Regions from separate parts of the Parabacteroides sp. AM58-2XD genome, predicted to be linked through region 2. Evidence: riboswitches for the same ligand, from Rfam matches in the RefSeq annotation. Region 2 holds a riboswitch; each other region holds the start of a gene.
What was found. Region 2 has a riboswitch for cobalamin ahead of DXA15_RS09390 (cysteine-rich CWC family protein). Riboswitches for the same ligand answer to the same signal wherever they lie in the genome.

Region 1 (4,189 bases), on a different contig from region 2:
AACAGTAATACGCCTCACTTGCTGCTGATCAGATACTCCGTAATTTTTCTGTTTAGAATTTGACTTATAAATGATAATTCGCTTATCATTTATAACAAAATCAGCATGCTGATTTTGCAACGCTTTTCTCAAAAGAGTTTCTACGGAGTTTTTTTCCCAGTCGACAACTACCCGTTCATTCAAATTCAGGTTTTTGTCACGAATTAAAAAAGAGTAATCAAACTTCTCTTCAATCAAATCGAACAGCTCCTGCAAAGTGGTACTCTGGTTCTGAACAGATAAGTAACAAGATTTTAAGTCCGCAGCAAAAACCGCCTCTGTGGTCATCGGCAAGCTTGCGAACATACACAAGGTCATCAAACACCTTCCATTTCTCTTCAAATTGGTTAATTTCATGAATTTCAGATTTAATAAGATTATTATTCAGTCTAATCGTAATGTCCTTTCTCGGATCAATTATTTATCCCGGATTACAAACATATTTCCGGTTTGTTCCCATCGATATTGTTTTTCAACATCAATTTCATTCAAAATATCATATATCGTATGCTCGGAAGTAAAACTCCCCGTAAAAGCCTCTTCCTGCAAAGAGTTGCTCTCTATTACAATCTTTATGTTATATTTTCTCTCTAAATCTCTCGCTAATATGCCAAAGGGAATCTTTGTAAATTTCATTTTCCCATTTACCCAGTCACAAACATCATCCGCATTTACTGTTGTTTTCTTCAGCTCATTATCTATTTTATTATAACTCAACTTCTCATTAGGTTGTAAGCGTATTATTTTTGTATCCGGTTCGTTATTCAACGCCACGTCAACTTTTCCGGTTCGCAACACAACATTCACCAACTCCTCATCCTGATAGGCCCTGACATCAAAAGTCGTTCCCAATACTTTTACACTCAGATTGTCAGAGTTCACTATAAATGGTTTCAAAGAGTCCGGGGTTACTTCAAAATATGCCTCCCCTGTCAGGTAAACATCACGAGACTTTTCTGAAAAATCTTTATTATAGGAAAGAGAAGAACCAGCATTCAGCCAAACCACCGACCCATCGGCCAAAGTTACTTTCGAACGTGATCCCAATGGTACAGAGGTCTGAAAACGAATAATCTCCGAATCCTGTTCATCCGTCAATACACCTGCATAATAAGATAAACCGCCTATAGCCAGCATGATCATTACTGTTGCAACGATTTGTAACCAAGGACGAATAAAGAATATTCTTTTTGAAGAAACCCCCGCCTCTTTAGCCATCAACTCACCAAAATGTTTCTGGAAACCAAGCTCCACCCGGGAAGAAAAATAAGGAACATGGGAGATGGCCCACCAGTCCGACATTTCCGAAAACAACTGCTGATTCTTTTTATCAACCTGCAACCACTGGAAAAGTTCTTTTTTTTCAGTGTCTGACAAATTGCCCAAAAAGTGGCCGATTATCAGTTTACGTATATATTCTGTATCCATAATATTTTCAAATAAATTCATATCTACATAAATAGATACGCCATTTTTCAATAATCCGTTTATACTAAAATGAATTATTTTTGAAAAATATCCAATAATAAGCAGACAACAGGATATAAATTCCCCAATAATACTTTCAACTTAGATAATCCTTGCTTAATTTGTACCCGGACCGTACTGGAAGAAATATTTTTCATCCGGGCTATTTCTTCATAGGTTTATTATAATAAAGGTGTTGAATAAAAATTTCGCGACACTTCGCAGGCAACTGGTCGATAGCCCTACTTATCAGATCGGTTAACTCTTTATTTTCCAAACAAGCCAAAGGTGAAGATTCTAAACAGATCAATTGCTCATGAACATCAATCACATAGCCGTTTATATCAGAGACCGGCACCTCTTCTAAGCGCTTTTTCCTGTAAAAACTCAAACACTGGTTTTGAACGGCACGTATCAAATAAGCTTTGACGGGATAAACTAATGACGACCGATTATTCCATACATTCAAAAAAACATCATTTACAATCTCTTCTGCTATTTCCGGCTTATATACATACTTTACTGCAATCGCGCACAAATAGGTATAATAGGTCGCATACAATAACTTAAAAGCATTTGTATCTCCCTTATTAATACGTAGTATGGTCTCTCTTTTTACATCCATTAATTTAGATTTAAATAAACCCGCCAACAAACTTAAATATTTTATTTCAATACTCGCACAATCTTTAACCTTTTATTCATCACAAAAATAAAAGCATGAACCACCGACGGAGCTCATCCCGTCAAGCGATCCATGCCTCTTTTCCTAATTATTATGGCAAAATAATTAAAAACAGATCTTAAAAGACGGCAAACAGGGAATGGAACAAGAATAGAAAGACATCAGATGTCTTGTTTTTCTCATCCGGCCTTTCCTCGAAGCCGTCGAAAGAATATGCCTTGCAGGTCTTCTGACTTACTTCCGGTTTGAGCGCCTTCCCATTCAAAGAAGAACAGTGGCACTAGTGTTGCCCAATCCGTTATGAAGCTTACAGCAGCGGGACTGTCCGGGATTCACACCCGGTTCCCTTTTAATCCTTACCCGCGGATACAGGCTCGGAACAATGCATGTCGCAAATATAGAGATATTTTTACATCTTATGGTAGCAGATCCTATAAATTTTATTTATTATGTTTACGATATTCGTCTATTGCGTCTTTTACCGAGCCGTACATCAGAAGTAACCGTTGCGACTGACCATAATTCAAGCCCAGTTCCTCAGCGACCATCCGTGTCCCACGGTCGATCAGTTTCTGGTTGGTAAGTTGCATATTTACCATCCGGTTGCCTTTTACACGTCCCAGTTGGATCATTACCGAAGTAGAGATCATGTTCAGGATCATCTTTTGCCCTGTTCCGGATTTCATACGCGAACTGCCGGTAACAAACTCCGGGCCTACGATCATTTCAATGGCTACATCTGCCTCCGCTGCCATCGGAGAATCCGGATTACTGGAAATGGAAGCTGTCAGGATTCCTTGCTCACGTGCCTTGCGCAAAGCTCCTATTACATAGGGAGTCGTCCCGGAAGCGGCAATGCCGATTACTGTATCTTTTGTTGTAATATGGTGCTCCTGCAATTCCTCCCAACCGCGGTTCAGATCATCTTCCGCATTTTCTACCGGATTACGAAGCGCTTTGTCTCCACCCGCGATCAGTCCGATCACCAGGGTTGGCGGCATTCCGAAAGTAGGAGGTATCTCCGAAGCGTCGAGCACGCCCAAACGTCCGCTTGTGCCGGCGCCCAGATAAAAGATACGTCCCCCTTGTTTCATCCGGGGGACGATCTGTAATACAAGTTCTTCAACTTTAGGTATCGTTTTCCGGACTGCTGACGCGACCTTCCGGTCTTCCGTATTTATATCGTCCAGTAATTCCCGGACCGACTTGCTTTCCAGATTATTATATAATGAGTCTTGCTCTGTTATTTTAGTAAACGACATATTAAATATGTATTATGTATGTTGCTAAACAGATACAAAACTAACAAAATTTATGTCTGCGAACCTCTTCTTACTTATACATTTCTTTCAACCATTGGAACCGTGCCATATTTTGTTCCGGATAAGTCCAGTGACCGGTTTCCAGATAAAGATGCAGTTCTTTTGCTCCCGGAATAACATTATAAGCGGAATACATGGAGGTTGGAGGACAAGTCACATCATTATATCCCCAGCTATACCACCCCGGTGCATTTACGCGACGGGCAAAATTAACCACATCGAAATAAGCTAATGTCTCCACCTCATTCGGACCAGGTTTTGCATTCCGGTAATAATGAGGCCAGCCACCGGCACGCTGATGTAAATAACCGGCATAATCACATAAGGCCGGATAGAATGCCGCCAGAAACTTAATACGCGGATCCAATCCTGCCGTAACGATAGAAAGCGCTCCTCCCTGGCTACCACCGGTTACACCGACAGTCGAACCGTCAAATTCAGGCAAAGAGAAAATAAAATCCACCGCTCTCACACAACCGAGATACACCCGTTTGTAATAATGGGCGTCACGATCATTCTTATTGATCCCGGGATATCCGTTCAAAGCACCGGATGCCAGGTTATTATATACTTCCTGGGGCATATTTACCGGAATTCCATGAATACCGATCTCTAATGTGATAACATCATCCCCTAAATTCATGCCGTTATACGGACGGATACCGGCACCCGGAAC
Region 2 (4,189 bases):
TTTCCATAGAGTTATTCGTATGCTGATGATTTTATTTGCGTCGTGTTAATGAAAAAGCCTTACCCGGCAGGAGGAAGATCGGCAGTGTCGCACCGACCGTCAGCATGAAGATCGCGGTGAAGGTAACGAAACCGTTCGACATGAACATTTCAATATATTTCGCTTTCTGTACCGGTTCGTCCATCGTCTGGAGGAACATGATCAGCGAGAAAACCATGTTGTAGGCAAATTTGCTGGGATCATCGGCAATAAAGCCGGGATATAAAGCACTGTCATCGGGCAGTAAATCCTGCCTCCCAGCCACAAACTTCCGAATCCGATCACCAATGCCCCGAACAGGGAGGCGGTAGCGATATCCACCCCGAAGAAAGTCATCAGGCAGAATCGGCAGGCATGGCCTACGGCAGCCAGCAAGGCAATGTAAGGAAACGCTCGCATAGGTGGGTCGGAAATCGCACCGAAACCAATACCTGCAATGGCTGCAAAAAGTCCGTCTAAAAGAATATCCAATACTATCATATCAAATTGTTTTTTACCATCATTAATGTGAAAGAAAGCCCGATCGCGATACAGATAATCAGCATCAGCGCATTGACCAGCCGGGCAAAACCGGTCAGTATATACCCTTCGACAATGTCGATAACCCCATTGATCAGCGGTACGCCCGGTATCAGGAACAGGACGCTCGTTGCCAGTGCAATGTCCGAGGTCGTGTCGAATATCAACGCTGTAGAGGCACAAAGCGATGCAATAAAGGCCGATACCACGAAAATTATGTAATGATTGAATTTCCGGATCTGCATCTGTTGTTTCAGGAAAAAACCGGTGATAGTCGCAGAAAAGACAATCCCCATCGAGGTAATGTCTCCCCCGAACAGGCGGCAGAAAGAGGCATTGGCAAAGCTACCAGTATCAGAACGAAAAGCGGATCGATATGCGGGCTGGCGATAATCTCCTCATATTTATCTTTTAATTCTTCCAACGGCAAATGTTTGTCATACGTTTCCCAACTCAGAGCGCTCAGTTTGGCGTTCTTCTCGAAACTTATCGGAAGAGCGGGGATATCGATCACCTCGCTGTATGTTTCTTTCGTATCATTGTCGGAGATCGTCAGAATAATATTTTTCTGAAAAATGCTGATTTTAACATCAGCGCCATATGCTTCTCCTATTCGTTTGGAACTCCGGACTACCCGGGATGTGTGTACCCCGCATCCCATCATATGGGCGGAGTACTCTGCGATGAATTTGGCTACGGGTAGCAAAGATTCATTTCTACTCATGTCGTACTTTTTATATATGAACCGGATTCTATTCCGGAATGTTTCTTTTTGCTGGCGGAAAAACGGGCGATAAACCTAAACCGGGGCGCAAAAGTATAAAAAACTTATTTTATATCATTGTTTTGTCTTTTATTTTTGTAGTTTTGCACCGAAATGGTTCTGTATTTTTGATTCTGGAAATACAGATTAAAAGGGAATCGGGTGTAAATCCCGGACAGTCCCGCTGCTGTGAAGCTCTAATAACATCCTGAAAATAACTTATGCCACTGACATGTGTCGGGAAGGCTTCAGGATGGGAGTCAGTCAGAAGACCTGCCGTTCGTTAAAGGCTCATATCCTCGTGGGTTAGGATACGGGTTCGAAATGATTGTTTATTCTAAATTTATCAGATTTATGGAGAAAGATTGTCCGCGTTGTGGGGGCTCTTTTGTTTGTCGGGTAGATGATATATCCGCCTGTCATTGTGTGCCTGTGAAATTGGATGAACTCCAGCTTGCTTATGTGAAGGTCCATTATCCGGGATGTTTGTGCAACTCCTGTTTGAATGAGATCAAGAAATATTTCTATGCCTGTGAGGTGAATCCCCGTTATAAACATTTAAAGCATTGATATGATACGGAAGATATTAATTGCAAACCGTGGCGAGATCGCCGTACGTGTGATGCGTTCCTGCCGGGAGATGGGAATACAGTCTGTGGCTGTTTTTTCGGAAGCCGACCGGGCGGCACGGCATGTACTTTATGCTGATGAGGCCTGCCTGATAGGGCCTGCCGCATCAAAAGATAGTTATCTGGATATAGAAAAGATTATCCAAGCGGCGAAAATTCATAAAGCCGATGCCATTCATCCCGGTTATGGTTTCCTTTCGGAAAATGCGGCTTTTGCCCGCAGATGTAAAGAGGAAAATATTATTTTTATTGGCCCGGCTGCTGAGACGATGGAGGCGATGGGCGATAAGATATCAGCCCGTAAGCGGATGATCGAGGCCGGTGTACCGGTTGTTCCGGGAACGCAACAACCGTTGCAGGATGCTGCCGAAGCCGTTCGGATATGTAAGGAAATCGGTTTCCCCGTTATGCTGAAAGCCTCTATGGGAGGCGGAGGAAAAGGGATGCGACTGATCTATAAAGAAGAAGATGTGGTGGAGGCTTATCATTCTGCCCGCTCGGAATCGTTATCGTCTTTTGGTGACGACACAGTTTATCTGGAGAAATTCGTGGAGGAACCTCATCATATCGAATTTCAGGTATTGGGTGACAATCACGGGAATGTAATCCATCTTTGTGAACGTGAATGTTCCGTTCAACGCCGTAATCAGAAAATCGTGGAGGAAAGTCCATCTCCGTTCATCACTCCCGAGTTAAGAAAAAATATGGGTGAAAAGGCTGTTGCTGCGGCAAAAGCTGTCAACTATTCAGGTGCTGGTACCATTGAGTTTTTGGTGGACAAACATCGGAATTTTTATTTTCTGGAAATGAATACGCGTCTCCAAGTGGAGCATCCGATTACCGAGGAAGTTTTAGGCGTCGATCTGGTAAAAGAACAGATCCGGGTGGCTAACAACGAAACGCTCCATATCCGCCAGGAGGAGATCGTCCAGCGCGGACATGCCATTGAATGCCGTATCTGTGCAGAAGATACAGAAGCCGGTTTTATGCCTTCTCCCGGTGTCATTAAACAATTGACAGAGCCGAACGGCATCGGTGTCCGTGTAGACAGTTATGTGTATGAAGGATATGAAATACCGGTTTATTACGACCCGATGATCGGAAAACTGATCGTTTGGGCGACAACGCGCCAATATGCGATCGAACGCATGCGGCGGGTATTGCATGAGTATAAGATTACCGGGTTGAAAACGAATATCGGTTACTTACGTCGGATTATGGATACATCCGACTTTGTGCAGGGAAAGTATGATACTTCTTTTATTGAAAAAAATGCCGGACAATTGCAACATCCCGTAGAAGAGGGTGGAACAGAGACTGAAAATATAGCTATGATCGCTGCCTATATAGATTATCTGGTCAATCTGGAGGAAAACAGATCCGGTCAGGCTTCCGACAATCGTCCGATCAGCCGCTGGCGTGAATTCGGATTACAAAAAGGAGTCCTGCGTATTTAATAATCGGCACATTAGCACTATTGAATAATTATTATTTATGGAAATACATATTGGAAAAAGAGTTGCGGATGTTTCGTTGGTCAGTAAAGATGGAAACAAAGTCCGGTTGACTATTGACGGTATCCCTTATGAAGTCGATGTCGTAATGGCCGAAAATGGCGCCTGTTCTATTTTGCACAACGGTGTTTCGTATAATGCAGAACTGATCCGCGGAGAAAGTGGTAAAAACTATACGGTGAATACCCATTTCCTCTCTTATGGTGTGGATATTGTTGATACGCAGGTGAAATATTTGCGTATGCGCAGGAATAGCGAAGAGCGGCAGGACAATAAGATTATTTCTCCGATGCCCGGCAAGGTGGTGAAGGTTGCTGTTCAGAAAGGCGACCGTCTCGAACCTGGCGATATTGTCGTAGTGATCGAAGCAATGAAGATGCAGAGTAATTATAAGGTAAGTTCGGCCTGCACGGTACGCGATGTGCAGGTAAAGGAAGGGGATTCGGTGACGAGCAACCAGGTCCTTCTGACTTTGGATATAATAACAGACAAAGAGGATTAAAATGGGAAAAGAACATTTATATAAAACGTTTGAAGAACTGGATAAGGCTGCTTCGTTGGGAGGCGGTATGGCACGTATAGAGAAACAGCATGAAGCCGGACGTATGACTGCCCGTGAACGTATTGACATGTTACTGGATAAGGGTACATTTGTCGAACTGGATAAGTTTGTCATTCACCGTTGTACCAATTTCGGTATGGAAAAGAACAAAATAGCGGGTGAC
Region 3 (4,189 bases), on a different contig from region 2:
TTCTTACGTTTGCGGAACAGGACGGAAGCTACTACCGGAGCTCCCACCAGGGCCGTTACCGAGTTGACCGGCAAGGCTCCTTCAAAGCCAGGCATACGAGCGATCAGGTTGCAGGCAAGCGCCAAGGCGGCACCGGCAAAAAGGACAGCCGGCATCAGTACGCGATGGTCAGAAGTCTGAAAGATGGCGCGGCAAAGATGCGGCACTGCCAGTCCCAGGAAGATGATCGGCCCGCAATAAGCTGTGACGATAGCCGTCAGCACACCCGCCGAAGTAATGACGAGCAGGCGCGCCCGTTTTATATTCAACCCCAGGTTACGCGCATATCCGTCACCCAACAACATCAGGTTCAGCGTCTTTATCAGCAGGAAGGAAAGAGGGATCAGCACCGCCATAATGATCACAAATAACATCATCTGGTTGCCCGATACACGGGAAAAACTTCCCAACCCCCAGATCACATAAGCACGGATATCCTCTTCCACACTAAAAAACTTCAATACCCCGATCACGGCATTCGCTACATAACCGATCATCACACCGATAATCAGCAACGTTACATTTCCTTTTACTTTCTGCGAGACATATACGATCAGAGCCATCACAGACAAAGAACCGATCACGGCTGCAACCGACAGGGCTATCTCCCCCATGAACCCCAGCTTGCTGAGCGCCACACCTCCCAGGCTGCCACTCAACAGGACGACAAAGGCAACACCCATGCTCGCCCCCGAACTGATACCCAATACGGAAGGTCCGGCAAGCGGATTACGGAACACGGTCTGCATCTGAAGCCCGCTGATCGACAATCCGGCACCGGCAACCAAAGCCGTCAGTGCCTGCGGGAAACGCGACTTCCAGATAATGTTCTGCCAGGTAACAGGCTCTTCGCCGCTACTGAAAATGATATGCCAGACCGACTGCAACGGGATGGAAACAGATCCCAGCACCAGATTCAGAAACAACAGGACAACGATGGTAACAACGATCAGAAGCATCAGGAAAGTATTCGAGTATTTCATCGTCGCTTATTTAAGTAAATCATAATAGACCGGTGTATGGTCCGGTAATAAGTCCGGATGGAAAATATGCAACAGGTCAGCCAGCAAGACCTCCGGCTCGGTAGGCATACTTTCGTAAAAAGGCTTCTCCCGCATGTTACAATAGATGACGCCTTTCTCCCTGAACGCACGGAAATCGGCATAACGCGGGTCTTGCTCCTTCAGGGCCTCATAACTGTATGTATCGGGATAACTGTTCACGATACGCCAGTAATCGGCATCGTCAGCCTGGTTGTATATCGTTTCAAAATCGAGCGTGACACCACCGGAACGGTCGTCGTCCTTCAGGAAATAATCGGCACCGGCATCCTTGAAGAGTTGCGCTAGGAAGCTCTTCCCGCCTACCGCATACCAGTTTCCTCCGTGTATCTCGCCGCTGAAGACGATCGGACGTTTCTTCACCTGTCCTTCGGCTGTCAGCGCTTTCAGTTCATTGTAACGTTTTTCTATGGCGGAGAACTTATCGTTCGCCTCTTTCTCCATACCGAGCAGCAATCCGACGAACTTGATCCATTCCGCCTGTCCCAGCGGAGTCGTTTCCTTATATCCCAAGTGCGGTACCAAAGGGATACCGACATCTTTCATTGTCTCATATCCGCCCCGTTTGAAAGGAGAAATAAGAATCAAGTCAGGATTGATGCTCATGATCACTTCGTTATCAAAATTACCCTCGATACCGATCTTGGCTGTCTTTCCTTCTTTCAGCTGCTTATTGACAGTCTGGTTGAAAAGATGACGGGTACTGGTGATGCCGACCACTTTATCTTCCGCCCCTAGCTTGATGAAATTGGATAGCTGCAATGAAGTCATGCAAATGGCACTACGCACAGGGATCTCGATAACCGTATAATCCGCAGGGATACCTTCCGGCTTCGTTCCGCGCTCTACCAAGGCATATTGGAAACGGGTGCTTTCTTCATTCTGGGGATCTTGTATATCCATCAGGATATAACCGTCGGCATAGGACAGTTGAAAACCTTTGGCATATTGCGGCGTAATATGCGCCTCACGATCAGCAGATGCTGTCTGCTGTGCCGAAACACTCTCCTTCTCCTCCCGATTTTCCTTCGATACACACGACGTTGCCAGTAATGCAACCAGGCAACAACCTGCTAAATACTTGTTCATATTCATATTTGTTTTTATCCGACACAAACTGTCCAAACCCACGAGGACAACTGTTATGCTAAAAATGGCAGGTCTTCTGACTTACTTCCATCCCGAAAGCCTTCCCGATCACCTACGGATCAGTGGCAAAAGGTATTATCGGAATGTTACGAAGTTTCACAGCAGCGTGGACTGTCCGGGATTTCCACCCGGTTCCCTTTTAATCTGTCTCCATGAACAGGAGTTTTACAGAACCTATTTCGATCGCAAAAGTAATAAGAAGTTTGCAACTTTGCACTATTTTCAGCACATTTGCACCCCAAATAAAAACAAGAATAAAATGACTTACCCGATCAGTTTCGTATCATTAGGTCCCGGCGAACCGGAACTTATCACAGTGAAAGTCTCCGACAACTTCAGAAAGCAGATATTATCTACTGCCCAGCCACCCGTAACAGGCAGGGTGAAATCCTCTCGCGTGCCGCCGATATCGTACGTGCACTGGAAATAAACGAAACTGCCATCCGCTGCTTCATGCTCCCCATGAGCAAAGACCGCACGGAAGCCTGGAAAGCCTACGACGCCCTCTACAACGAAGCCGCCGCAAACTATGCGGAAGGCAGACAGATCGTTATCGTAGCCGAAGGCGATGCCGGCTTCTATTCTTCCATCCAGTATATATATGACAAGTTTATAGAGACGGGAATCGACGTTCAGCGTATTGCCGGAATCCCCGCCTTCATCGCTGCCGGAGCACTGGCCGGCTTGCACATTGTCAAACAGGAAGAACAGATCGTCGTTATTCCCGGCACTCCTTCCGCGGAAGAATTATCTGAAAAGATAAATGCCGGATACGTGATCGTCATTATGAAACTGTCGCAATGCGTGGAAGCCGTACATGCATGTATCCGCAAGCATCCGCAGACACAATTCCATTATTTTGAAAATGTAGGAACGGATAAGGAATACTACACCTCCGACCGGCAAATCATCGCAGAGAAATCTTTCCCTTATTTCTCACTGATGATCATACAATAAAAAAAGGGTGTAGCAGAAGAAACTTTTGCTACACCCTCAACTTAAAAATTACTATCCCGATTATTGTATCGCAAAAACTATACGGATTCTATGATACCGTTCAGACGGTTCATATGGTAGCGAAGCGACTGGACAGATTCCCAGTTCTGATGCCCCGACTTGCACAACTCACGTGCACTCACTAATACTCCTGAAATGTGACTGCTGATCTCTTCAATCTTTTTATTCGTTTCATTATAAAGAGTTTCAGTCTCTTCCGGTGAATAGATGGAAGCAGATTGTGCCAACGATTCAAGTAACTTCATCTGATAGACTCCGGCCCTGGGGATCAAGTTGCTGATGGCATAATGATGAAGATCCTGGATTTCCTTCTGCTTGGTGGTATCCCAACCGACATTATTCATACTCTCCGAAGAACCCATCTTCGAAAACATTCGAATACCCAAACAATCTGCAATTGTTTTAACCCATGATCCTGTCTCTGTTTCTCTTGAAACGACGCCTGCCAAACTAAATCTCATTGTTGCCATAATCAAATCTCCTTAATTACATAAACCGAAGTTTTTAAAATTGCCATTTACTTTCTTTTTATCACTCTAGACTTGCCATTAGTTTCATTTTATCATTTTGATATCGCAAAATTAGACAAATTATCATACACCACAACCCTTTATCTATATTTTAAAGTTCTTTAATACAAGAACTGTCGAAATACACTGTTTTTGCCAACCGAAGATTACAAATAAGTTGAAAAATGCGCACTTCACTTAACAAAGAATCATTACCAGCCTCCTTTTTGTGACTTTTGTCAATATAACGCCAATTTTACGCAGTTATCAGGCATTACAACCTTTCATTCTATCATTTTGTTATTTAATTAAAAATAATATACTTTTGTTGCCTCTTTAAACTTACATAAGCACATGAAATCGGATATAGAAATTGCAAGAGAAGTCTCCCTTCGCAAAATAAAGGAAGTTGCC

Region 1: it holds a riboswitch for cobalamin, as region 2 does, so the genes downstream of both, DXA15_RS03955 (sigma-70 family RNA polymerase sigma factor) here and DXA15_RS09390 (cysteine-rich CWC family protein) in region 2, are expected to answer to the same signal.
Region 3: it holds a riboswitch for cobalamin, as region 2 does, so the genes downstream of both, DXA15_RS20820 (ABC transporter substrate-binding protein) here and DXA15_RS09390 (cysteine-rich CWC family protein) in region 2, are expected to answer to the same signal.

The regions. Positions count from the first base shown of each region.
Region 1 covers NZ_QSDP01000010.1:41,359-45,547, reverse strand. Annotated here, with positions in the region: partial or broken gene DXA15_RS03965 (SusC/RagA family TonB-linked outer membrane protein) at 1-396, opposite strand, end outside; gene DXA15_RS03960 (FecR family protein) at 457-1,467, opposite strand; gene DXA15_RS27790 (hypothetical protein) at 1,542-1,664, opposite strand; gene DXA15_RS03955 (sigma-70 family RNA polymerase sigma factor) at 1,670-2,131, opposite strand; cobalamin riboswitch at 2,393-2,591, opposite strand; gene murQ (N-acetylmuramic acid 6-phosphate etherase) at 2,632-3,453, opposite strand; gene DXA15_RS03945 (acetylxylan esterase) at 3,524-4,189, opposite strand, start outside.
Region 2 covers NZ_QSDP01000030.1:15,449-19,637, forward strand. Annotated here, with positions in the region: gene DXA15_RS09375 (DUF6064 family protein) at 1-7, opposite strand, end outside; partial or broken gene DXA15_RS09380 (threonine/serine exporter family protein) at 32-519, opposite strand; partial or broken gene DXA15_RS09385 (threonine/serine exporter ThrE family protein) at 516-1,282, opposite strand; cobalamin riboswitch at 1,420-1,617, shown strand; gene DXA15_RS09390 (cysteine-rich CWC family protein) at 1,676-1,891, shown strand; gene accC (acetyl-CoA carboxylase biotin carboxylase subunit) at 1,893-3,407, shown strand; gene DXA15_RS09400 (biotin/lipoyl-containing protein) at 3,445-3,966, shown strand; partial or broken gene DXA15_RS09405 (acyl-CoA carboxylase subunit beta) at 3,968-4,189, shown strand, end outside.
Region 3 covers NZ_QSDP01000112.1:2,247-6,435, forward strand. Annotated here, with positions in the region: gene DXA15_RS20815 (iron ABC transporter permease) at 1-1,022, opposite strand, end outside; gene DXA15_RS20820 (ABC transporter substrate-binding protein) at 1,029-2,189, opposite strand; cobalamin riboswitch at 2,238-2,442, opposite strand; partial or broken gene DXA15_RS20825 (precorrin-2 C(20)-methyltransferase) at 2,509-3,206, shown strand; gene DXA15_RS20830 (hypothetical protein) at 3,284-3,736, opposite strand; partial or broken gene DXA15_RS20835 (formate--tetrahydrofolate ligase) at 4,130-4,189, shown strand, end outside.